4 regions of the Alloalcanivorax dieselolei B5 genome follow, and region 3 is predicted to be linked to each of the others. Evidence: predicted binding sites of a transcription regulator. Region 3 holds the regulator's gene; each other region holds the start of a gene.
The links. The regulator sigma-54, encoded in region 3, starts transcription at its own class of promoters, with help from an activator protein. The targets are predictions, from matches to a motif close to TGGCACNNNNNTTGCTNT.
Positions count from the first base shown of each region.

Region 1 (5,637 bases), 970 kb from region 3:
GGCCACGTCGAGCATGCGCGCGGTGTTCTCGGCCCGCTCAACCAGACGGGACAGCCAGTACAGGTCGGACGCGGTGCGACTCAACATGACGGCGCCCCCACCACCCAGGTGTCCTTGGTGCCGCCCCCTTGGGACGAGTTCACCACCAGCGAACCGGCATTCATCGCCACCCGCGTGAGACCGCCGGGCACCATGCGGGTAGTACGGCCGTCACTGAGCACGAATGGGCGCAAGTCGATATGCCGGGGCGCGATGCCCTGCTCGACGAAGATCGGGCAGGTGGACAGCGACAGGGTCGGCTGGGCGATGTAATTGTCGGGCCGTGCCCGCAGACGCTGACGGAAACCCTCGATCTCCTCGCGGCTGGCCGCCGGTCCCACCAGCATGCCGTAACCGCCGGCGCCGTGGACCTCCTTAACCACCAGTTCCGGCAGGTGCTCCAATACGTACTGGAGGTCCTCCGGACGGCGGCATAGCCGGGTCGGGACGTTTTCCAGAATCGGCTCCTCACCCAGATAGAAGCGGATCATCTCCGGCACATAAGGATAAATGGACTTGTCATCGCCGACCCCGGAGCCAATGGCGTTGGCCAGCACCACGTTACCCTGCCGGTACACCGACAGCAGGCCGGGCACCCCCAGCATGGATTCCGGGTTGAACGCCAGCGGGTCGAGGAAATCGTCATCAATGCGGCGATAGATCACGTCCACCCGTTGCGGCCCGGCGGTGGTGCGCATGTAGACGAAGCCATCCTTGACGAACAGATCCGCCCCCTCCACCAATTCGATCCCCATCTGCTGCGCCAGGAAGGCGTGCTCGAAGTAGGCGCTGTTGAAACGCCCGGGCGTCAGCAGCACCACCGTGGGATAGGCCACGGCACTACTATGCTGCAAGGTATCCAGCAACAGCGATGGATAGTGCTCCACCGGCGCCACCGATTGCCCGGCGAACAACTCCGGGAACAACCGCATCATCACCCGCCGGTTTTCGATCATATAGCTGACCCCGGACGGGGTACGCAGATTGTCCTCCAGGACGTACCAGGTTCCCTCACCGTCACGGATCAGGTCCACGCCGCTGACGTGGCTGTACACCTGATTGGGCAGATCCACGTCCTGCATGCAGGGCTGGTAATGGGCGTTGCCATAGATCTGATCGGCGGGAATGCGGCCGGCGCGGATAATCTCCTGGCCGTGGTAAATGTCATCGAGGAATTGGTTCAATGCCCTCACCCGCTGGGCCGTGCCCTGCTCCAGGTGGTGCCATTCCTGTTCAGGAATAATGCGGGGAACCACATCAAAAGGAATCAGCCGCTCCGCGCCACTCTCCTCACCGTAGACATTGAAGGTGATGCCGACCCGGTGGAACAACAGCTCGGCTTCCTGACGCTTGCGGTGCAGGAGCTCATTGGACTGCCCCAACAACCAGCCGTGATAACTGGAATAGTGGGGGCGAACCGCCCCTTCCCTGGCGAACATCTCATCAAAGCCGGACACCGCCGGCGGTGTAATCGACTGCATGGCGCGTTATTCCCTGTGGCCCTTTCCCCAACGACGGGGATACCAACAGGCTCAGCAAGGGATATGCCAATTCGGAGACAAAGGATTCAGGGACATCCGCCCCGGCATGGCGCAAGACTGCGATCCATGCTGAAGCAGGCCGACCTTGAGGCACCAAATCGGGGCACAACAAGGCTTCGCCAGCAGGGCAATGGATTCCCCCGCCCCAAAAGCAGAAAGCCCGGCACTAGGCCGGGCTTTCCAGGACATCGTCGAATGCGAGTGTTCAGAGCTTGCTGTCCAGCTCCGGTACCGCTTCGAACAGATCCGCCACCAGACCGTAGTCCGCCACCTGGAAGATGGGGGCTTCTTCGTCCTTGTTGATGGCCACGATCACTTTGGAATCCTTCATGCCCGCCAAGTGCTGGATGGCACCGGAGATACCGACGGCGATGTACAGGTTCGGGGCAACGATCTTACCGGTCTGACCCACCTGCATGTCGTTCGGCACGAAACCGGCGTCAACGGCGGCGCGGGATGCACCCACGGCGGCGCCAAGCTTGTCGGCCACTTTGTAGAGGATTTCGAAGTTGTCGCCGTTGCCCATGCCGCGGCCACCGGAGATCACGATGTCGGCACTGGTCAGTTCCGGACGGTCGGACTTGGCCAGTTCCTCACCCACGAAGGAGGAGATACCGGCGTCCTTGACCACGTCAACGTTCTCAACGCTGGCGGAACCGCCTTCCTCGGCAACGCCGTCGAAGGAGGTGCCACGCACGGTGAGCACTTTCTTGGCGTCGGCGCATTTCACGGTGGCGATGGCGTTACCGGCGTAGATCGGACGCTTGAAGGTGTCGCCGTCGACCACGTCGGAGATTTCGGAGATCTGCGGAGCGTCCAGCAGAGCGGCCACGCGCGGCGCGAAGTTCTTGCCGGTGGTGGTGGCGGCGGCCAGGATGTGGCTGTAGTCGCCGGCCAGCTCAACCACCAGGTCGGCGATGTTTTCCGCCAGCTGGTGCTCGTAGGCGTCGTTGTCAGCGCACAGCACTTTGCTTACGCCATCAACCTTGGCGGCCGCTTCAGCCACGGCGCCACAACCTTTACCGGCAACCAGGACGGTGACGTCGCCACCGAGCTCCTTGGCGGCGGCAACCACGCTCAGGGTAACCTTATTGAGCGTAGCGTTATCGTGTTCGGCGTAGACTAAAACACTCATCAGATCACCTTCGCTTCGTTTTTCAGTTTATCCACCAGCTCATCAACGGAGCCCACCTTGACACCGGCACTGCGTTCCGGCGGCATTTCCACCTTCTCGGTGGTGACGCGCGGAGTCAGGTCAACGCCCAGATCAGCCGGGGCTTTCACGTCCAGCGGCTTCTTCTTGGCTTTCATGATGTTCGGCAGGGAAGCGTAGCGCGGCTCGTTGAGGCGCAGATCGGTGGTCACCACCGCCGGCAGGCTCAGCTCAACGGTTTGCAGACCGCCGTCGATTTCACGGGTCACTTTCACCTTGCCGTCGGCCACGTTCACTTCGGAAGCGAAGGTGCCTTGCGGCATGCCGGCCAGAGCCGCCAGCATCTGACCGGTCTGGTTGTTGTCACCGTCGATGGCCTGTTTGCCGAGGATGACCAACTCCGGCTTTTCTTCATCAACGATGGCTTTGAGGGCCTTGGCGATACCCAGAGGCTGAACTTCCTCGTCGGTTTCCACCAGAATCGAACGGTCCGCGCCCAGCGCCATGGCGGTACGCAGTTGTTCCTGGGCGGCCTTGGGACCGATGGACACGGCAACGATCTCGGTAACCACGCCTTTTTCCTTCAGCCGTACCGCTTCTTCCACAGCGATTTCACAGAAGGGGTTCATGGCCATTTTCACATTGGCGAGATCAACACCGGAGTTGTCTGCCTTCACGCGAACCTTAACGTTGTAGTCAACGACTCGCTTGATGGGTACAAGAACCTTCATAGGATCCTCGGAATGTTCCACTGATGACTTGTAGAAGGAGGCGAGACGACGCCGTTACCGGGTCCACCCCCGCGAGAGAGCGGCTATCTTGAACTCTGGCCGGAACGAGGTCAATAGGCCGGAAAATCGTAACCGGATGATTTTGTTGCAAATAGACATCAATTTTCGTCCATTTTTCATGACCTTGCGGTCATCCCGGCAATAACGACCGGGTTGCTCCGTCTCCCCTGCCCTTGCCCATTTCCGCTGATCCGACGATAATCCAAACGCTCGTTTGAATTGGTGTGGAAAACCATTCCGAAAGTGGTGGAATATAGCCGATGCTTATATACTCCGCGCACCCTAAGGCCTGTACCGCCCTTTTTTTCGCATTGGCGGATGCAGGCGCCCGAACCTCTGAACAGCGCTCTATGTCCTGCCGGCCCATAAGGCCCGCAGCGACTGGCCGGCCATACCAGGGCCCGGAACAATGTGCGCCGAACCCGGCACCGAACAAGGTGGTGCGGGGCTCGGGGGTTCCCGACCGGCCCCAGCAGAAGGGCTGTAACGCAACCGATAGTTAGGAGACAGGCTGTGGAACGCGAATCTATGGAAGTCGACGTTGTCATCGTCGGCGCCGGTCCGTCCGGTCTCGCAACCGCCTGCCGCCTGGGTCAGATCGCCCAGGAAAGCGGACAGGAACTCAGTGTGGTCGTAGTGGAAAAAGGTTCCGAAGTCGGCGCACATATTCTTTCCGGTGCGGTACTGGAACCTCGTGCCCTGAATGAACTGTTCCCCAATTGGAAGGAACTGGGCGCCCCCCTGAACGCTGCCGTCACCGATGATGAAATCTTCTATCTCACCGGTGCCGAGAAAGGCTCCAAAGTGCCCAACCTGTTCGTGCCGAAGACCATGCACAACGAGGGCAACTACGTTGTTTCCCTGGGCAACGTCTGCCGTTGGCTGGCGGAACAGGCCGAGGGCCTGGGCATCGAGATCTTCCCGGGGTTCGCCGCCAGCGAAATCCTCTATAACGAAGATGGTTCGGTAAAAGGCATCGCCACCGGCGATTTCGGCATCGACCACAACGGCGAGAAAAAAGACGGCTACATGCCGGGCATGGAGCTGCACGCCAAGTACACCGTTTTCTCCGAAGGCTGCCGCGGCCATCTCGGCAAGCAGTTGATGGAAAAATTCAATCTGCGTGAAGGCACGGATCCCCAGCACTACGGCATCGGCATCAAGGAGCTGTGGGAAATTGATCCGTCCAAGCACCGTAAGGGCCTGGTGATACACACCGCCGGCTGGCCGCTGACCGAGTCCGGATCTCCGGGCGGTGGTTTCCTCTATCACCTCGAGAACAATCAGGTCACCCTGGGTCTGATCACCGATCTGGCCTACTCCAACCCGCACGTCTCTCCGTTCGATGAGATGCAGCGTTGGAAGACCCATCCGGAAATCAAGAAATTCCTGGAAGGCGGCAAACGTCTCAGCTATGGCGCCCGCGCCATCGCCAAGGGCGGCCTGCAATCCCTGCCGAAGATGACCTTCCCCGGCGGTCTGCTGGTGGGCTGTGATGCCGGCACCCTGAACTTCGCCAAGATCAAGGGCTCCCACACCGCCATGAAGTCCGGCATGATCGCCGCCGAACTGCTGGCCGAAGCGATCAAGAACGGTCAGAGCCATGATGAACTGGTGGCTTACAAGGACGCCTTCGCGAACAGCTGGATTCACGAAGAGCTGCACCAGCAGCGCAACTTCGGACCGGCCCAGCACAAGTTCGGCAATCTGATCGGTTCCGCCTTCGCCTTCGTGGATATCAACCTGCTCAACGGCAAGCTGCCGATCACCATGCGCGATACCACCCCGGATCACGACACCCTGAAACCGGCGGATCAGTGCAAGAAGATCGACTACCCGAAACCGGACGGCAAGATCACCTTCAATAAACTGGACTCGGTGTTCCTCTCCAACACCAACCATGAAGAGGATCAGCCCTGCCACCTGCAGTTGAAGGATCCCAGCATCCCGATCGAGTACAACCTGCCCAAGTACAACGAACCGGCGCAACGCTATTGCCCGGCCGGCGTGTACGAAGTGGTGGAGGACGAGAACTCGGGCGAGAAGCGCTTCCAGATCAACGCGCAGAACTGTGTGCACTGCAAGACCTGCGACATCAAGGACCCGACCCAGA
Region 1 is NC_018691.1:3,006,360-3,011,996, forward strand. It holds gene B5T_RS13355 (alpha-E domain-containing protein) at 1-87, opposite strand, end outside; gene B5T_RS13360 (circularly permuted type 2 ATP-grasp protein) at 81-1,520, opposite strand; gene B5T_RS13365 (electron transfer flavoprotein subunit alpha/FixB family protein) at 1,786-2,715, opposite strand; gene B5T_RS13370 (electron transfer flavoprotein subunit beta/FixA family protein) at 2,715-3,464, opposite strand; gene B5T_RS13375 (electron transfer flavoprotein-ubiquinone oxidoreductase) at 4,038-5,637, shown strand, end outside.
Region 1: the regulator sigma-54 is predicted to act here: its motif matches at 1,572-1,589, upstream of B5T_RS13360 (circularly permuted type 2 ATP-grasp protein).

Region 2 (5,637 bases), 2.3 Mb from region 3:
TCATGGAAGGCCGCTTCCCGCTGCCGCCCTTCACGGTGCTCCTGATAGAGCGCCTGGGTTTGCTCCCATACAGTGGCGGGGCCGGGAAACTGCCCCAGCGACGTCTGAATATTCTGCGCCGCCCAATGCCATAGCAGCAGGAACAGCGCGATACCCAGAAGCGGCCATACCAGTTGCCGCAACACCGCTTGTTGCTGCGCCGGCCCGGCCTTGCCGCGCATCAGATCGCGATAGGGCGCCAGCCAGTCCGGTAGCGTCATCGTCACCATGGATCCTCCTCGCCGCTCAGAGGCGGTCGCCGTCCTTCAAACCAATGGGAAATTGATTCAGATAGGTGTTCGGGTGACGGCCGTCATAGGTGATGCCGTCGATGAACTCGCTTTGCGGCGGCTTGAAGCCGTCTTCGTTTTCGAAGTCGGGGAAATCGGCGGCGCTCATCTTGCCTTCATCAATCAAGGCCTTGGCGGCAGCGGCATAGACATCGGGCCGATACACTTTTTGCGCCGTTTGCAGATACCAACTGTCCGGTTTGCTTTCGCTGATCTGCCCCCAACGGCGCATTTGCGTCAGATACCAGATGGCATCGGAGTAGTACGGGTAGGTGGCGTTGTGGCGGAAGAACACATTGAAGTCCGGCACCGGTCTGATATCGCCCTTTTCATACTCGAAGGTGCCGGTCATGGAATTGGCGATCACTTCCTCGTCGGCGCCGACATAGTTGGGGCGGGCCAGGATTTTCACCGCCTCGGCGCGATTGGCGTTGTCGTTCTCGTCCAGCCACTTGGCGGCGCGAATCAGCGCCTTGACCACGCGGATATGGGTGTTGGGGTATTTGTCCGCCCACGCCTTGCTGACACCGAACACCTTCTCCGGATTGTTTTTCCAGATTTCGTAGTCGGTGATCACCGGCACGCCGATGCCCTTGAACACCGCCTGCTGGTTCCACGGCTCACCGACGCAATAACCGTGAATGGTGCCCGCCTCCAGGGTCGCCGGCATTTGCGGCGGCGGCGTTACCGACAGCAACACGTCCGCCTGCAACTGGCCGCTGGTATCGCCTTTGTGCGGCGCATAGAAACCCGGATTCAAGCCGCCCGCGGCGAGCCAGTAACGCAGCTCGTAGTTGTGGGTGGAAACCGGAAACACCATGCCCATGCGGAACGTTTTGCCTTCCTTGCGGTAGGCTTCCACCACCGGCTTCAGGGCGTCCGCCTTGATCGGATGCAGCGGCTTGCCGTCCTGCTCGGGAAGGGACGCTTTCATCGCTTGCCAGACGTCATTGGAAACAGTGATGCCGTTACCGTTCAGATCCATACTGAAGGCGGTGATGATGTGCGCCTGGGTGCCATAGCCTATGGTGGCGCCCAGCGGCTGCCCGGCCAGCATGTGGGCGCCGTCCAGTTGCCCGTCGATGACCCGGTCCAGCAGCACTTTCCAGTTGGCCTGGGCTTCCAGCGTCACGAACAGCCCTTCCTCCTCGAAGTAGCCCTTTTCGTAGGCCACCGCCAGCGGCGCCATGTCGGTCAGCTTGATGAAGCCGAATTTCAGTTCCGCCTTCTCCGGCCAGCCCACGGTCTCGGCCAGGGCCGGTATCGCCACCAACCCCGCCAGCATCGCCAGCCGGCGGCACCACCGTTGAATTCCCATCATGCGTCATACCCCTTCTGTGTTTCGGAACAAAAAAAAAGCGCCCAAGAACGATCAGCGGATATCGCCGAACGTTCTTGAGCGCCTTTGCTCGTGATCGCGCCACCGCCATTGGCGGCACCCTCACCGGTTTGTCATTCGTGGGAAGAAGAGAGCAAACCCTGTGCCAATAGAAAAAGTTCTTTCAGCTCAGAAAGTTAGCGTCGCAAGGAGAGAAAAACGGAGGACACGGGCGTGACCAAAACAGGGAAGGCGCACCAATTCGGCGCCGATTCGGCGTACCGATTCAGGGCATCAGCGCGTCACATCGAAACGCAATACACCGATCACCTGCCCACGGCCGGTTCGCACTTCCACCCGCCAGCGGCCTTCGGCATGTTCCGGGAAATGCCGTTTATGGGACCAGGTGCGGTAGCCCTCCTGCCGGCCACCGGTGAGCGCCAGGCCGATCCGGTCCACCAGTTGGCCATCGTGGTACCAGTAATGGCTGACCGGCTGACCCAGCCCCAACGGAGCGCGGATCGCGGTATACGCGTACAGCCCGCCACTCAGCTCGGCGACCTCGAAGCGGGTACCGGTCACCAGCGGCTCACGCCGCTCTCGATTGAGCGTCAGCGCCATGGCCCGGTGTTCCAATGACAGGGTCAGCGGCGGCACCAGCCGGGCGCCCCACAGCGGCACACTGGCAATGGCCAGGGAAAGCAGCACCAGTACCACCCAGCGATACAGCCGCCTGGGCCCACCCACGCGCCAGAAGCTGGGCAGCGCGACCAGGGCGGTGAGAATGGCGGCGCCATCCAGGGCCAGGTTGGTGGGCACCTTGACGGTCAGCGGTAACAACACCAGCAACGCCACGAACAGCGCCCAGGCGTGGTAACCAAAGTACAGGGCCCGCTGCGCCGCCAGACGGAAATACAGCGGATCGACAATACTGACCAGGGCGCTGACCATCACCAGGCCCGTGAACAGCACATAGGCGGCGCCGCCGGACCATTGCAGCAGGATGAACGGCAGTGTGAAGAAGAAGGCTTCCTGGTGCACCCCCTGGAGCATCAGTTTCAACGCCCCCTGGGACAGCTTCTGCATGGCCGGGCCGCGCAAAAACCGCGACCACAGGCCCTCGGTGAGCAGCGCCAGCCAGGTGGTCACCAGAATCACCGTCAGCACGGTGGCCAGCCAGGGTTTGCGTTCCACCAGGAAATAGCTGCTCAGGCCGAGCAGAAAGCTGCCCACCGCCCACAGGTAGCGCAGGCGGTGGAAACGGAGCATCAGGGCATCAAGCCACGTGGAGTTCATCATCACCCGGAGTGGTTATAGGGGGCCCCAGGATACCGATAGCGATGTCAGCCCACCATGTTCAACAGCACACCGGCGGCCACCGCCGAACCGATGACGCCGGCCACATTGGGCCCCATGGCGTGCATCAGCAGGTGGTTGTGCGGATTGGATTCCAGCCCCACCCGATTGGCCACCCGCGCCGCCATGGGTACCGCGGAGACCCCGGCGGCGCCGATGATCGGATTCACCGGCACTTTACCGACGGCGTTCATCAAACGGGCCATCAGCACACCGGAGGCGGTGCCGATCACGAAAGCCGCCAACCCCAGCAGCAAAATGCCCAGGGTCTCCAGCACCAGAAAGCTTTCGGCGCTGAGCTTGGCGCCCACCGCCAGCCCCAGCAGGATGGTCACCGTGTTGATCAGGGCGTTGCTGGTGGTGTCCACCAGCCGGCTGACCACCCCGGCCTCGCGCATCAGGTTGCCGAAGCAGAACATGCCCAACAGCGGCGCCGCGTCCGGCAACAACAAGGCCACCAGGATCAGTAGCAACACCGGGAACAGAATTTTTTCCAGGCGCCCCACCGGACGCAACTGCTCCATGCGGATTTCCCGCTCCTTGCGGGTAGTGAGCAGGCGGATCACCGGCGGCTGGATCAGCGGCACCAATGCCATATAGGAATAGGCGGCCACGGCGATGGCGCCAAGCAGATCCGGCGCCAGGCGGGCGGTGACGTAGATACTGGTGGGGCCGTCGGCGCCACCGATGATGCCGATACTGGCGGCATCGGCGAGAGAGAAGTCCATGCCCACCGCGTTCAGCGCCAAGGCACCAAGCAGCGCGGCGAATATGCCGAACTGGGCGGCGGCGCCGAGCAACAAAGTGCGCGGATTGGCCAGCAGCGGGCCGAAGTCGGTCATGGCGCCGACGCCCATGAAGATCAGCAACGGGAACACGCCGGTGGTGAGGCCGACGGTATAGATCAGATACAGCAGACCGTCGCTGAAATTGGCATCGGTGGCCAGGTTGTGCAGTTGCGCCTGCAGCGCCGGCGCCGCGTTGTGATAGGCCCGCATCAGAGCGTCCATGCCCGCCGCCGGGTCGACGCCAAGAGCGGAAGCCATCTGCGCCAGCAAGGCACTGTCACCGAAGTGCAGCGCTTGGCTCACCGCCGACTCCGCCAACCCGGCCACCGGAATATTGGCGAGAATGCCGCCGAAACCGATCGGTACCAGCAGCAGCGGCTCGAAATTCTTGCGGATGGCCAGATACAACAACACCAGACCGACGCCGATCATCACCGCCTGCCCCCAGGTCAGGTGATACAAGCCGGTGCTGTGCCAGAGACTGAGCAGGGCTTCCATGGATCAGTCTCCTATGACCAGCAGGACGTCGCCCACCACCACCGCGTCACCGCTTTTGACGCAGACCTCCCGCACCGTGCCGGCGCGATGGGCGGACACATCGGTCTCCATCTTCATCGCTTCCAGCACCAGGACTTTCTGTCCCTGTTCGATTTTTTGTCCGGGTTTGACCAGCACCTCGAAGATGTTACCAGCCAGCGGCGCGCTCAGCGGATCGCCGCCGGTAGCGCCAGTAGAGCGCGCCGAGGATTGGCTGTCGTCATTGTCCCGCGTCAGCGGACGCAGGCCCTCGATGTCGCCACCATCGGCCACCGACACCACATAACGCTGCCCGTCCACGGTAACGGTATAGGTCCCCTCGCCTTTGCCATCGCCGGCCGCTTCCGGTGCGGGCTCGAAGGCCTCCGCATTGCCACGATTGGCCAGGAATTTAAGGCCCACCTGGGGAAACAGTGCATAGGTAAGCACATCGTCCAGACGCTGCTCGCCCTGTGCCAGCGTGACATTCTGCTGTTGCGCTTTCTGTTCCAGTTCCCGTTGCAACCGCGGCAATTCGGACTCCAACAGATCCGCCGGACGGCAGGTCACCGGCTCGTCGCCTTCCAGTGCCCGTGCCTGCAATTCGGCGTTGAACGCCGCCGGCGCCAGGCCGTATTCGCCGCGCAGCACGCCACGGGTTTCCTTGCTCAACGCCTTGTAGCGCTCACCGGCAAGCACGTTCAGCACCGCCTGGGTGCCAACGATCTGCGAAGTGGGCGTTACCAGTGGAATGTAGCCGAGGTCCTTGCGCACTCGGGGGATTTCTTCCAGCACCTCATCGAAGCGGTCCTCCGCGTTCTGCTCACGCAGTTGGCTTTCCATATTGGTGAGCATGCCACCAGGCACCTGCGCCACCAGAATGCGTGAGTCGACACCACGCAGGCTGCCTTCGAAGCGGGCGTACTTGAGCCGCACCTGGCGAAAATAAGCGGCGATATCTTCCAGCCGCTTCAGATCCAGCCCGGTGTCCCGTTCCGTTCCCTGCAGCATCGCCACCACGGTTTCGGTGGGGCTGTGCCCGTAAGTCATCGACATGGAGGAAATCGCCGTGTCCACGTTGTCGATGCCGGCTTCCGCCGCTTTCAACGCGGTGGCGGTGGACAGTCCGGTGGTGGCGTGACAATGCATGTGTACCGGTATCGACAAGGCCGCCTTGAGACGCTTCACCAGTTCATAAGCGACATTGGGGGTCAACAGCCCGGCCATGTCCTTGATCGCCACCGAATCGGCGCCCATGGCTTCGATCCGTTTGCCCTGCTCCACCCACACTTCCAGGGTGTGCACCGGGCTGACCGTGTAAGCGATGGTG
Region 2 is NC_018691.1:1,672,331-1,677,967, reverse strand. It holds gene B5T_RS07670 (ABC transporter permease) at 1-269, opposite strand, end outside; gene B5T_RS07665 (CmpA/NrtA family ABC transporter substrate-binding protein) at 286-1,614, opposite strand; gene B5T_RS07660 (DUF5924 family protein) at 1,942-2,946, opposite strand; gene B5T_RS07655 (sodium ion-translocating decarboxylase subunit beta) at 2,991-4,289, opposite strand; gene oadA (sodium-extruding oxaloacetate decarboxylase subunit alpha) at 4,293-5,637, opposite strand, start outside.
Region 2: the regulator sigma-54 is predicted to act here: its motif matches at 1,799-1,816, upstream of B5T_RS07665 (CmpA/NrtA family ABC transporter substrate-binding protein).

Region 3 (5,637 bases):
TTCCGCCATGGCCGGCTGCTCGTCATCGCCGTCCACCCGCACCCTGAGGTTGGTGCCTTTGGCGGCGCCGAGGGTAAGCAGGCCCATGATGCTCTTGGCGTCGACCTGACGCTCGTTGTGAAGCACCTGAATAGTGCAGCTGTAACGTGACGCCACGCTGACCACTTTGGCGGCGGCGCGGGCATGCAGTCCCAGTTTGTTGATGATGGTGAGTTCCCTCTCGATCATCCCTCCAGCTCCCGATGCCGCACATGCAGGGGGATGGCTTTATTGCGCAGGCGCTGAGCCAACTGCTCGGCCAGATAGACGGAGCGATGGCGGCCACCGGTGCAGCCGATGGCAACGGTAACGTAACTGCGGTCGTTGGCGGCATAGCGGGGTAGCCAGCGAACCAGAAACTGGAAAATATCGTCGATCAAATCCTCGGTTTCCTGATGAGATTGCAGGAAGGCCGCTACTTTGTCGTCGCGACCGGTCAGGGCCCGCAGATCGCCGTGCCAGTGGGGATTGGGCAGCATGCGCACGTCGTAGACCAGATCGGCGTCGTTGGGCAGACCGTTCTTGAAGCCGAACGATTGGATCAACAGCGACAGTTTGACGTTGCGGCCGGCTACCCGCTGGCGGATCTGGTTGCGCAGGGAGTGGACATCCAGAGTGCTGGTGTCGATCACCAGATCCGCGCGCATGCGGATGTCGGAGAGCAGTTCGGCTTCATAGGCGATGGCATCGGCCAGAGTGCGATCATCGCCGCTGAGCGGGTGTGGGCGCCGGGTGGCACTGAAGCGTTTGAGCAGGGTGCCGTGATCGGCGTCGAGAAAGATGATTTCCGTTTCCACCTGCAACTTGCGCAGTTCCGCCAGGGTGGAGGGAAAGGCCAGCAGTTGTCGCGGCAGGTTGCGGGCATCGATCCCCACCGCCACCCGCTCCAGCACCCGGTCCTCGTCATCCAGTTGCCCGGCCAGTTGCGGCAACAGGCCCAGAGGCAGGTTGTCCACGCAGTAATAACCGTGGTCTTCCAGTGCTTGCAGAGCCGTGGTCTTACCGGATCCGGACCGGCCGCTGAGAATGGTCAGTTTCATGGCGATTGACGCTTTCTTCCCCGAAAAGACGCCCGGGCCGGGGAGAACCGGCCGCATGGGCCCCGTCGTAGCTTATGAAGCCAGGCGCAATTCGGCCTCTGACTCCACGGCGGTAATATAGAGTTGGTGATCGTCCGTGGCCTGGCGCAGTTCACGCCGATAATCCTCGTCGTTGAACAGGTTGGCCAGGTGACTCAGGGTCTTGAGGTGCTGTTCGGGGTTCTGTTCAGGCACCAGCAGAACGAACACCAGATCCACCGGCCGGCCGTCCACGGCATCGAAGTCCACCGGTTCGGCCAGTTTCAGCAGCAGGCCCACTGCCTGCTCGCAGCGTCCGAGCCGACAGTGGGGGATGGCGATGCCTTCACCGATACCGGTGGAGCCCAGGCGCTCCCGGGCCACCAGTGCATCGAACACGTCCTGGGCACCGAGGTCGCCGCAACTGGCCGCGGCCAGCTCGGCAACCTGATCCAGAAGGCGTTTTTTGCTACCCACCTCGATACCGTTATGGGTGCGGTCCTCGGTGAGAAGTTCTCGTACTCGCATAGATCCGCTTAGTGACCGTGCTTGCGGCTCACGGTCTTCTCCTTGTGTTTGAGAATCTGACGATCCAGCTTACTGGTCAGGGCATCAATAGCCGCGTACATGTCACCGGCCTCGGCGGTGGCGAAGACTTCGCCGCCGGAAATGTGGATGGTGGATTCCGCCTTGTGGGTGTTCGGCTCCGGGGACAGGATTACCTGAATGCTAGTGATCTGGTCGAAATGCCGTTCCAGCTTGGAAAACTTGTCGTCCACATAATCACGAAGGGCTTCGGTGATATCCAGGTGATGGCCACTGATGTTGATTTGCATAGCTGGCTCCTTTGCCTCGTTATTTAACCCCGGCCTCTGGCCCGGGTTATAAGCCGTTTCCCGCGTCGTCAAACCAGACGTTTGCGAGCGCTGGAAGACGGGATTCGCATCGCCTCCCGATACTTGGCGACGGTCCGGCGCGCCACCTTGATCCCTTGCTCATTGAGCAAACTGGCCAGCTTATTGTCGCTGAGTGGCTTGCGAGGGTTCTCGGCGGCGACCAGCTTCTTAATGATGGCACGAATGGCGGTGGAAGAACATTCACCGCCGCCTTCCGTGTCCACGTGACTGGAAAAGAAATACTTCAGCTCGAACACCCCTCGGGGCGTGAGCATGAACTTTTGATTGGTGACCCGGCTGATGGTGGATTCGTGCATCTCCACCGCCTCGGCGATATCGGCCAGCACCAGCGGTTTCATCGCTTCCTCGCCATAGTGGAAGAAGTCCTGCTGCACCTCGACGATGCGCCGGGCCACCTTCAGCAGGGTGTCATTACGGCTTTGCAGGCTTTTCAGGAACCAGCGCGCCTCCTGCATGCAGTTACGCAGGTACTGGCCGTCCTCGCCCTCGGTGCGGCGGGCCAGGCGGGCGTACTGGGCGTTCAGGTTGACCTTGGGCAGGACTTCTTCGTTCAGTTCCACCCGCCAGCCGCCGCGGAAGGGGCGCACCACCACATCGGGAACCGCGTATTCCGCCACCTCGCCGCCGATTTGTTCGCCCGGGGCCGGGTCCAGGGTGCGCAACAACGCCAGGGCGTCGAGGAGATCGCTTTCCGTCACCCCCATGGTGCGGCGCAGTCCGGCATAGTCGTGCTTTTCCAGTAGCGCGAGATGCCCGAGCAGGGCGGTCGCGGTGTCCAGGTGCGGGGTGTCGGCGGGCTGTTGGCGCAATTGCACGCCCAGGCATTCGGCCAGATCACGGCTGGCCACGCCGATCGGGTCGAATTGCTGCAGTCGGTGCAGGACCGCCACCACTTCGTCTTCCTCCACCGGATCATCGGCGTCGGCGATTTGCCGCTCGGCGGTGTCGAGCAGATCATCCAGGGGCAGGGACAGGTAGCCACGGTGGTCGAGGGCGTCGATGAGGATGCCGGCGATGACCCGGTCCCGGTCGCTCATCGGGCTGAGATTGAGTTGCCAGAGCAGATGGTCCTGGAGGGTGACCGGAGCGACGTGGCGCTGTTGCCAGGCGTCGGCGTCATCGTCCTCGCCGCCGCCCGAGCCGGAACCGGACTGGCCCACATAGAGGTCGTCCCATTCGCTGTCGCTCTCCACCGGTCCATCCACCAGGTCGTCCAGGGCCTCGTCGCGTTCGAGGTCCATTTCCTCCGCTTCCCAATCGTCATCGGCGGGGGTGTCGTCCTCGGTGTAGGCCTCGACCCCCTCTTCAAGTTCCAGCAGGGGGTTGGTTTCCACCGCCTGCTGGATTTCCTGGCGCAGGTCCAGCGTCGACAGTTGCAGCAAGCGAATCGCCTGCTGCAACTGCGGCGTCATGGTGAGCTGCTGGCCGATCTGGAGTTGTAGACTCGGTTTCATACTGCCTTGGTGGTCCGGTGAATCGCCAAGGCGGCAGAATAGCAGCGTCTTTCAAGGTTTCGCAATTCATTTAAGCAATATGTATGCCAATGTTGAAATTGCAATTGAAAAAGAGTAGAGGCGCGTCATAGCCGAAAGTCGGCGCCCAGATAGACGTCGCGGACCTGTTGATTACCGAGGATGGTCTGGGAATCGCCCTCGGCGATGATGTTACCGGCGCTGCAGATATAGGCGGTATCGCAGATATCCAGCGTTTCGCGCACGTTGTGGTCGGTGATCAGCACGCCGATGCCGCGATCCTTGAGATGACGAATGATGCCCTTGATGTCATTCACCGAGATCGGGTCGACCCCGGCGAACGGCTCATCGAGCAAAATGAACGCCGGATCCGTGGCCAGGCCACGGGCGATCTCCGCCCGCCGCCGCTCGCCACCGGACAGGCTCATGCCCATGCTGTCGCGGATATGGGTAATGTGGAATTCCTCGAGCAGATTGTTCAGCTCCTGCTCGCGCTCGGCTTTGCTCAGTTCCTTGCGGGTTTCGAGGATCGCCATGATGTTCTGTTCCACGGTCAGACGGCGGAAGATGCTCGCCTCCTGAGGCAGGTAGCCGATACCGCGCTTGGCGCGCCCGTGCATGGGCAGGTGGGTGATGTCCTCGCCGTTGATCTCGATGCGCCCGGCGTCCGCTTCCACCAGCCCGACGATCATGTAAAAGCAGGTGGTCTTGCCGGCGCCGTTGGGGCCCAGCAGGCCCACGATCTGGCCCGCTTCCACTTCCAGGGAGACGTCCTCGATGACACGGCGCCCTTTGTAGCTTTTGGCCAGTTGGCGGGCATTCAGTTTCGCCATGGTCAGGGGCTCTCCGTTTCATTGGGGGTGCTGTTGGCGGGCGATTGTGGCGCGCCGTCGTCCTGGCCCTGGTTGTCTTCGCCGGTTTGCGACGCCTCGTCGCCGTTATCGCCGCTCTGAGCCTGGGAGGCATTGGCGGCGGGAATCACCAGCCGCACCCGTTTGTCGCCCTCGCTGCTGGCATCCATCCGTCGGGAGTTGAGGTCATATTCCACCCGGGCCCCTTCGAAGGTGTTGCCCTGATGCTGCACATAGGCGTTGCCGGTGAGGATCAGACGACGGCGCTTGAGATCGTAGACCAGGTTGTCGGCGTGGGCGTCCAGGTCCTTGCCTTCGCGCATGCGCACCGGACTGCCGGTGGCTTCCACCCGCACCAGTTGCTCGTTCTCGGTGAACAGCCGCAAGACATCGGCGTTGAGTCGACGGTTGCCCTGGATCAGCTCGGCGTCACCCCGGTATACGCCAGTGCCGGCGTCCCGTTCGAACACCGCCTGGTTGGCGCTGACCTCCACCGGGCCTTCGGCACCAGACTGGGCCACGGCCAGCGCTGGAACCAGAATGGCGGCGGCGATTACCGCGCGCAGACGGCGCAGCGGGCCATGCACCGGACCGTTATGGCTTGGGTCCTTTGAATTCACTTACTACTCCTTGCTTGAGAGTCATGCGCCCGGTGTCCAGGTCCGCGTCCATGCGGCCCGCCCGGGTGCTGCCTTCACTGTGTCGCATATTGACGGTGTCCGGGGCGGAAACCTGGCGATCACGGCTCAGGTAGTGCAGCTCCCGGGTATCGAGGGTGACGCCGTTGTTCTTGCTGACCGCCTCGACGTTGTTTTCGAAGACGATCACATCGCCGTTGTCGCGTACTTCACCATTGTCGGCCTGGATGGTCCACTGGCTGTTGCCGTTGTTCAGGCGCAGGTCCGGGTGATCGAGCAGCGTCAGCGCTTCGCGTTCGTATTGTTCCAGATTGTTGGCCAGAAGCCGGTATTCCACTTCGCCGCTGTCGCGGTTGAACTGGCGGGCGACAATGTTTTCCGCGGTGATCACCGGGGCGCTGAGGAACGCTTCATTGTCACCTTCCAGTGGGTTGCCCCATTCGTGCAGGGTCATCATCACGATCAACCCGAGCAGGATGACGCCGCTGGCGCTGAGCAGGCCGGGCCGTCTCACTGCCCCTCCCGCAGCCGCAGCAGGCTGTCGCACACTTCCCGTACCGCCCCTTCGCCGCCGCGCGCCTCGGTGACAGTGCCGGCGGCGCTGCGCGCCGCCGCGTGGGCGTTGGCCGGGGCGAAGCCCAGCCCGGCCCACTCCAGCGCCG
Region 3 is NC_018691.1:3,971,691-3,977,327, reverse strand. It holds gene B5T_RS17685 (HPr family phosphocarrier protein) at 1-228, opposite strand, end outside; gene rapZ (RNase adapter RapZ) at 225-1,079, opposite strand; gene ptsN (PTS IIA-like nitrogen regulatory protein PtsN) at 1,152-1,625, opposite strand; gene hpf (ribosome hibernation-promoting factor, HPF/YfiA family) at 1,634-1,933, opposite strand; gene B5T_RS17665 (RNA polymerase factor sigma-54) at 2,002-3,468, opposite strand; gene lptB (LPS export ABC transporter ATP-binding protein) at 3,594-4,319, opposite strand; gene lptA (lipopolysaccharide transport periplasmic protein LptA) at 4,322-4,957, opposite strand; gene lptC (LPS export ABC transporter periplasmic protein LptC) at 4,932-5,489, opposite strand; gene B5T_RS17645 (KdsC family phosphatase) at 5,486-5,637, opposite strand, start outside.

Region 4 (5,637 bases), 1.4 Mb from region 3:
TATAGTAAAATTAGTGAACTCGCCAGTCCACCATTTGTTGAGATCATGTCGAACAATCTGACCCGCAGCGGCCCGGGCCGCCCCAAAGACCCCGTCAAACGCGACGCCATCATGGCCGCCGCCACCACCCTGTTTCTGGAACAGGGGTATTCCGGCACCAGCATGGATGCCATTGCCGCCGCTGCCGGTGTCTCCAAACTCACGGTTTACAGTCACTTCAAGGACAAGGAGGCGCTGTTCGCCGCCGCGGTGGAGATCAAATGCCAGGGACAGATGCCCTTGCCGATCTTCCATTTCGACGAGAGCCAGTCGCTGGAACAGGTATTGCTGCGCATCGCCCGCTCCTTCCATGAACTGGTGACCCAGGATGATGCGGTCAATCTGATGCGGCTGATGGCGGCTCAGGCCGGGCAGGACCAGACCATGGCCCGGTTGTTCTTCGAGGTGGGACCGCAAAAGACGCTGCTGGATATGGAGCGGCTGCTGGCGGAGCTGGACCGGCGCGGATTATTGCGGGTGACGGAGCCGGATCGCGCCGCCGATCATTTCTTTTCCCTGATCAAGGGCTGCCATGAGATGCAGGTGCTGATCGGTTGCGGCGAACCGATGACGGCGGAGGACGCCGAAGCCCATATCACCGATGTGGTGGCCATGTTCCTGCGCGCTTATGCGCCATAGAGACGCACGGCGAGCAGCACCACCAGCAGTGCCAGCACGGCACTGACGCTCTGCCAGAAACGCACCGGATGGCGCTCCATCAGCGGTGCCCGGATGGGATGCGCCAGACCCGGATTGGGATGGCGCAGGTCATGGATAAATTCCGATAACTCCCGATAACGCTTGTCCGGATGCGGATGCACCGCCTTGCGCAGGGTTCCGTCCACCCAAGCCGGCAGATCACGGTCGTCGCGCAGGGCACTGCGATAGCGGAGCCGGTTCTGCGCGGCCCGGGTCCGGCACTGGGACACGGCGGTGCCGTAGGGCAAATCCCCGGTCAGCAGTTGATAGGTGATGACACCGAGGGAAAACAAATCAGAGGCGGTATCGCCCGGTTCTCCGAGAAAGTACTCCGGCGCCATGTAAGGCAAGGTGCCTTGCGGCGCTTCCCGGTCCCGGGGCGGGGCCAGCTCCGCCAGCCCGGCCACGCGGGCGGCGCCGAAGTCGATCAGGGTGACGGTGCCGTTGGCGTCGACCATCACGTTCTCCGGGCGCAGGTCCTGGTGCAGCATCTCCCGCCGATGAAAGGCGTACAGCGCGCGGGCGATCTGTTCCACCAGATCCCGAACCGTTTCCAGCGAAGGGTTGGGGTGGTCGCGCATCCACTGAGTCAGGGTTTTCCCGTCCACATAGTCCGTCACGGTGTACAGGTAACGACGTTGCCGTTGCCTTGGCGGCGCCTTGAGAACATGGGGATGATCGATGCGATGGGCGATCCATTCCTCCATCATGAACCGTTCCAGAAAGGCGCGATCAGCGGCGCGGTCGATGGCCGGGGTTTTCAGTACCACGGTGGTGCCGCTGTCCAGATCCTCCGCCAGATAGACATGGCTGCGGCTGCTCGCATGCAGCTCCCGCAGAATACGGTAGCCGTCGAATTCCATGCGAACCTGCAACTCCGGCGGTAGCGGCAGATCGTCAAGGCGGCCGGACAAGGCGGAGGGCTCCGCCCGCGGCAACCGGTCGACGCGCAGTACCTGCACGGTCAGGTTATCCTCGCTGCCGCGTTCGTAGGCCAGCGCCGCCAGGGTCTTTGCCGCCTGTTGCGGATCGGTTTGCGAGGCCAGAGTGCTGATCAGGGTGTCGGCATCCAGATACTCGTGGACGCCGTCGGTGGCCAGCACGAACCAGTCCCCTTCCGTTACCGGCATGCTGAGATGATCGATTTCCGCGCGGGCGTTCATGCCCAGCGCCCGGCTCAGGTAACTCTGCTCTTGTGACACCCACAACCGGTGATCTTCGGTGAGCTGTTCCAGGACGCCATTACTCAGCCGATACAGGCGGGCATCACCCAGATGGAAGCAATGGGCGCTGTCCCCCTTGATCACCAGAGCGGTAAAAGTGCATACGTAGCCCCGGTCCAGGTCATAACGGTATTGGCTTTGGCGGGTTTGCGCGTGCAGCCAGGCATTGGTGGCATTGATCACCCGTTGCGCGGATTGCCGTACCGACCAGGTCTCCGGGGTGCTGAAGTAGTCTTCGAGAAAGCTGCTGACCGCGGTTTCCGAGGCGATGTGACTGACGTTGCTGCTGCCGATGCCATCGGCCAGCGCCAGCACCAGCCCCTTGCTGGTCAGCGGCATTCCCTCGGGAATCAGCGCGCCGTGGAAATCTTGATTGACGGCTTTGCGGCCTTTGTCGGAGTACTGTCCCAGGGATACCTGAAGGGAGGAAGGCATGGTGTTGGGCGCCCCGTCCGTGGCCGGAGCGCGGTCCTTTCGGTTGCTGCTCCCGGGATTACAGGGAACGTTTCGGCGCGGTGCGCACATGGGTGGTATAGAGAGTCAGACCGGTGAAGGCGAGGCCGCCCACCAGGTTGCCCAGCGCTGTGGGAATTTCGTTCCAGATAAAGTAGTCCGCCACTGAGAAATCGCCGCCCATCAGCATGGCGCAGGGGAACAGGAACATGTTCACCACCGAGTGCTCGAAGCCCATGTAGAAGAACAGAAAGATCGGCATCCACATGGCGATCACCTTGCCGGAAACATTGGTGGAAATCATCGCGCCCACCACGCCCATGGACACCATCCAGTTGCACAGCATGCCGCGAATGAAAATGGTGATCCAGCCGGCCAGGCCATACTCGGCATAGCCGAGGGTACGGGATTCACCAATGGCCGCCAGCTTTTCGCCCACGGCGCCTGGCTCCGTGTTGAAGCCGTAGGTAAGAATGAACGACATCATGAACGCCACGGTGAGCGCGCCGGCGAAGTTGCCCAGGAACACGAGGCCCCAATTCTTCAGCACGCGGTTGCCGGTCACTCCCGGGCGCCGGTCCAGCAGCGCCAGCGGGGTCAGCATGAACACGCCGGTCAGGAGGTCGAACCCCATCAGATAGAGCATGCAGAAGCCGACGGGGAACAACAGGGCCCCGATCAGGGGGTTGCCAGTTTGCACCGTGATGGTTACCGCCATGGCCGCCGCCAGGGCGAGGATGGCGCCAGCCATGTAGGCACGGATCAAAGTGTCGCGGGTGGCCATGTAAATCTTCGATTCACCGGCATCCACCATTTTGGTGACGAATTCGGAAGGCACTAGGTAAGACATGGTCGCACTCTCTGGATCATCAAGGTTTGCGGAAAGCCCTTAAAAGCGTCGTTCTATTGCTAGGGAAGGGAGCAGCAAGAACCGCACCAGGAGAGCAGAGAAATCATTAACTATTTGATATAAAAGGAGTTTATTGTTTTGGTGGTAGTGGCGACCCAGATCCGGTTCGAAAGTATGGCGCCATTGTGGTGCATTGGCCCGGGTCCGTTTTGGTGCTTTACCGGAAGGCGTGTCGTTAATTGTGCGGTATCGGCAATCGGGGTAGGCTGCCGGCTTCCCCCTGCCGGCCTTCACCATGCTTCAACACTTCCTGGAACACTTTGGCTATCCCGCCCTGTTCGTGGGGACCTTTCTGGAAGGCGAGACGATTCTGGTACTGGCGGGGTTCCTGGCGTTCCATGACTATCTGCGTCTGGACCTGGTGATATTCACCGCTTTCGCCGGTGCTTTTTGCGGCGATCAGCTCTGGTTTCTGCTCGGGCGTCACCATGGCCGGCGGTTGTTGCGACGCAAGGCGCGCTGGGAAGCGGCGGGGGAAAAAGCCTTGGGTCTGGTGCGGCGCCACCCGGATCTGTGGGTGCTGGGTTTCCGTTTCGTCTATGGCCTGCGTACGGTGATGCCGGTGGTGATCGGCCTGTCCGGCTATCCGCCGCGCCGGTATTTGCTGTTCAATGCCCTGGGCGCCGCGATCTGGGCAACGGCACTGGGCTTCGCCGCCTTCCATTTCGGCACCCTGCTGGAAGGGCTGCTTGGCCATCTGAAACGCTACGAGTTTTATGTGTTGGGGGGCCTGCTTCTGATCGGTGTGCTGATGTGGCTGTGGCGCCATTTTCGCGCACCTCGCTGACACGCGATTCGCCGCCCTCAGCGGTGGGACATCCATGGTCCACGAACCGCTTTAGTCTTTCTATACCCTGAGCTCAGTACATATCGTTTTCCCCGAGCCCGCGGTCTGGCTACCTTGCGATTCTGGTTTTCCTGACAGAGAAGCGAGCCTGCCCCATGATCACTGTATTCACGGATTCTTCCCCCAACGGCTTCAAGGTCACCATTGCTCTTGAAGAGCTGGGGCTGCCTTATGCGCTGGAACAGGTCAATCTTCATGCTGGCGAGCATCGCCAATCGTCTTTCCTGGCGATGAACCCCCATGGCCGGATTCCCGTCCTGCGTGATGAGCAAACCGGAGTGACGCTTTTTGAGTCCTCGGCGATCCTGTTGTATCTGGCGGAAAAAACCGGGCGCCTGCTGCCGGAGGCGTTGACGGCCCGTTGGGAAGCGATCAAATGGCTGCAGTTTCATTCCGCCAGCATGGGGCCGATACTGGGACAGCGCGTGCATTTCGAGTTGTTCGCGCCGACCCGGTTGCGCGAGGCTATTGATCGTTACCGGAGCTTGAGCGAGGAAGCCTTCGCCACGCTGGACCGGCATCTGAGTAGCCGGGTCTTTCTGGCTGGCGACAGCTATTCCATCGCCGATATCGCCACTTTCGGCTGGACGCATATCGCCGTGATTTGCGGCTTCGGATTCGAGCACCATCGCCATTTGACACGCTGGCATGATGCCGTGGCGCGGCGGCCGGCGGTAGGGCGTGGCGTGATGCTGCCGGCACCGGCCACCGGGCCGTGATGTTTATTCAATATCAAGAACAGGTTCCAGGGTGATCAGGTATGACGTACAGGGCTGATGTGTTAGCCACGCCGCTGGGGCCGATGATTGCCCTGGTTGATGAGCAAGGTGCTCTGGTGCGTCTGGAGTTCGTTGATGGGCAGCATCATCCGGCCAGTGTGCATTGGCGCGGCCTGTCCTATGTTCAGGATGCGGCGGCTGTCCGTCCTGTGGCGGAGCAACTGGACGCTTATTTCGCTGAGCAATTGACGGATTTCGACGTGCCGCTGGCGCCCCTGGGTAACGCTTTTCTGCAAGAGGCCTGGCGCCATCTGCGGCGAGTGCCCTACGGCACCACCATCTCCTATGGCGAGTTGGCAACACGGCTGCCCCGGCCCACTTCGGCGCGGGCTATTGGCCGTGCCAATGCGGTCAATCCGATCGCCATTATTGTCCCTTGTCACCGGGTGATTGGTGCCGACGGCAGCCTTACCGGCTACGCTGGCGGGATCGAACGCAAGCAGGCGTTGCTTGAGTTGGAGTGCGCGCTGCCGCAGCGGAGTTTGTTGTGATCAGTCCTCGCCGCACGATGCCTCCTGTGCCAGCCATTCTCTGAAGAGTGTCATGGCCGGCTTTTCCTGCACCGAAGACGGCCACACCAGATAATAGGCGAAATCCGATGGCCAGGGCTGATCCAGAGCCAGTACCAGCCGGCCGGCATCGATTTCCGCCCGGGCATGCACATCCCGGATCAAAGCGAGACCCTGC
Region 4 is NC_018691.1:454,838-460,474, forward strand. It holds gene B5T_RS02140 (TetR/AcrR family transcriptional regulator) at 46-678, shown strand; gene B5T_RS02145 (bifunctional protein-serine/threonine kinase/phosphatase) at 666-2,396, opposite strand; gene B5T_RS02150 (formate/nitrite transporter family protein) at 2,455-3,264, opposite strand; gene B5T_RS02155 (DedA family protein) at 3,560-4,111, shown strand; gene B5T_RS02160 (glutathione S-transferase family protein) at 4,267-4,890, shown strand; gene B5T_RS02165 (methylated-DNA--[protein]-cysteine S-methyltransferase) at 4,932-5,441, shown strand; gene gcvA (transcriptional regulator GcvA) at 5,442-5,637, opposite strand, start outside.
Region 4: the regulator sigma-54 is predicted to act here: its motif matches at 3,336-3,353, upstream of B5T_RS02150 (formate/nitrite transporter family protein).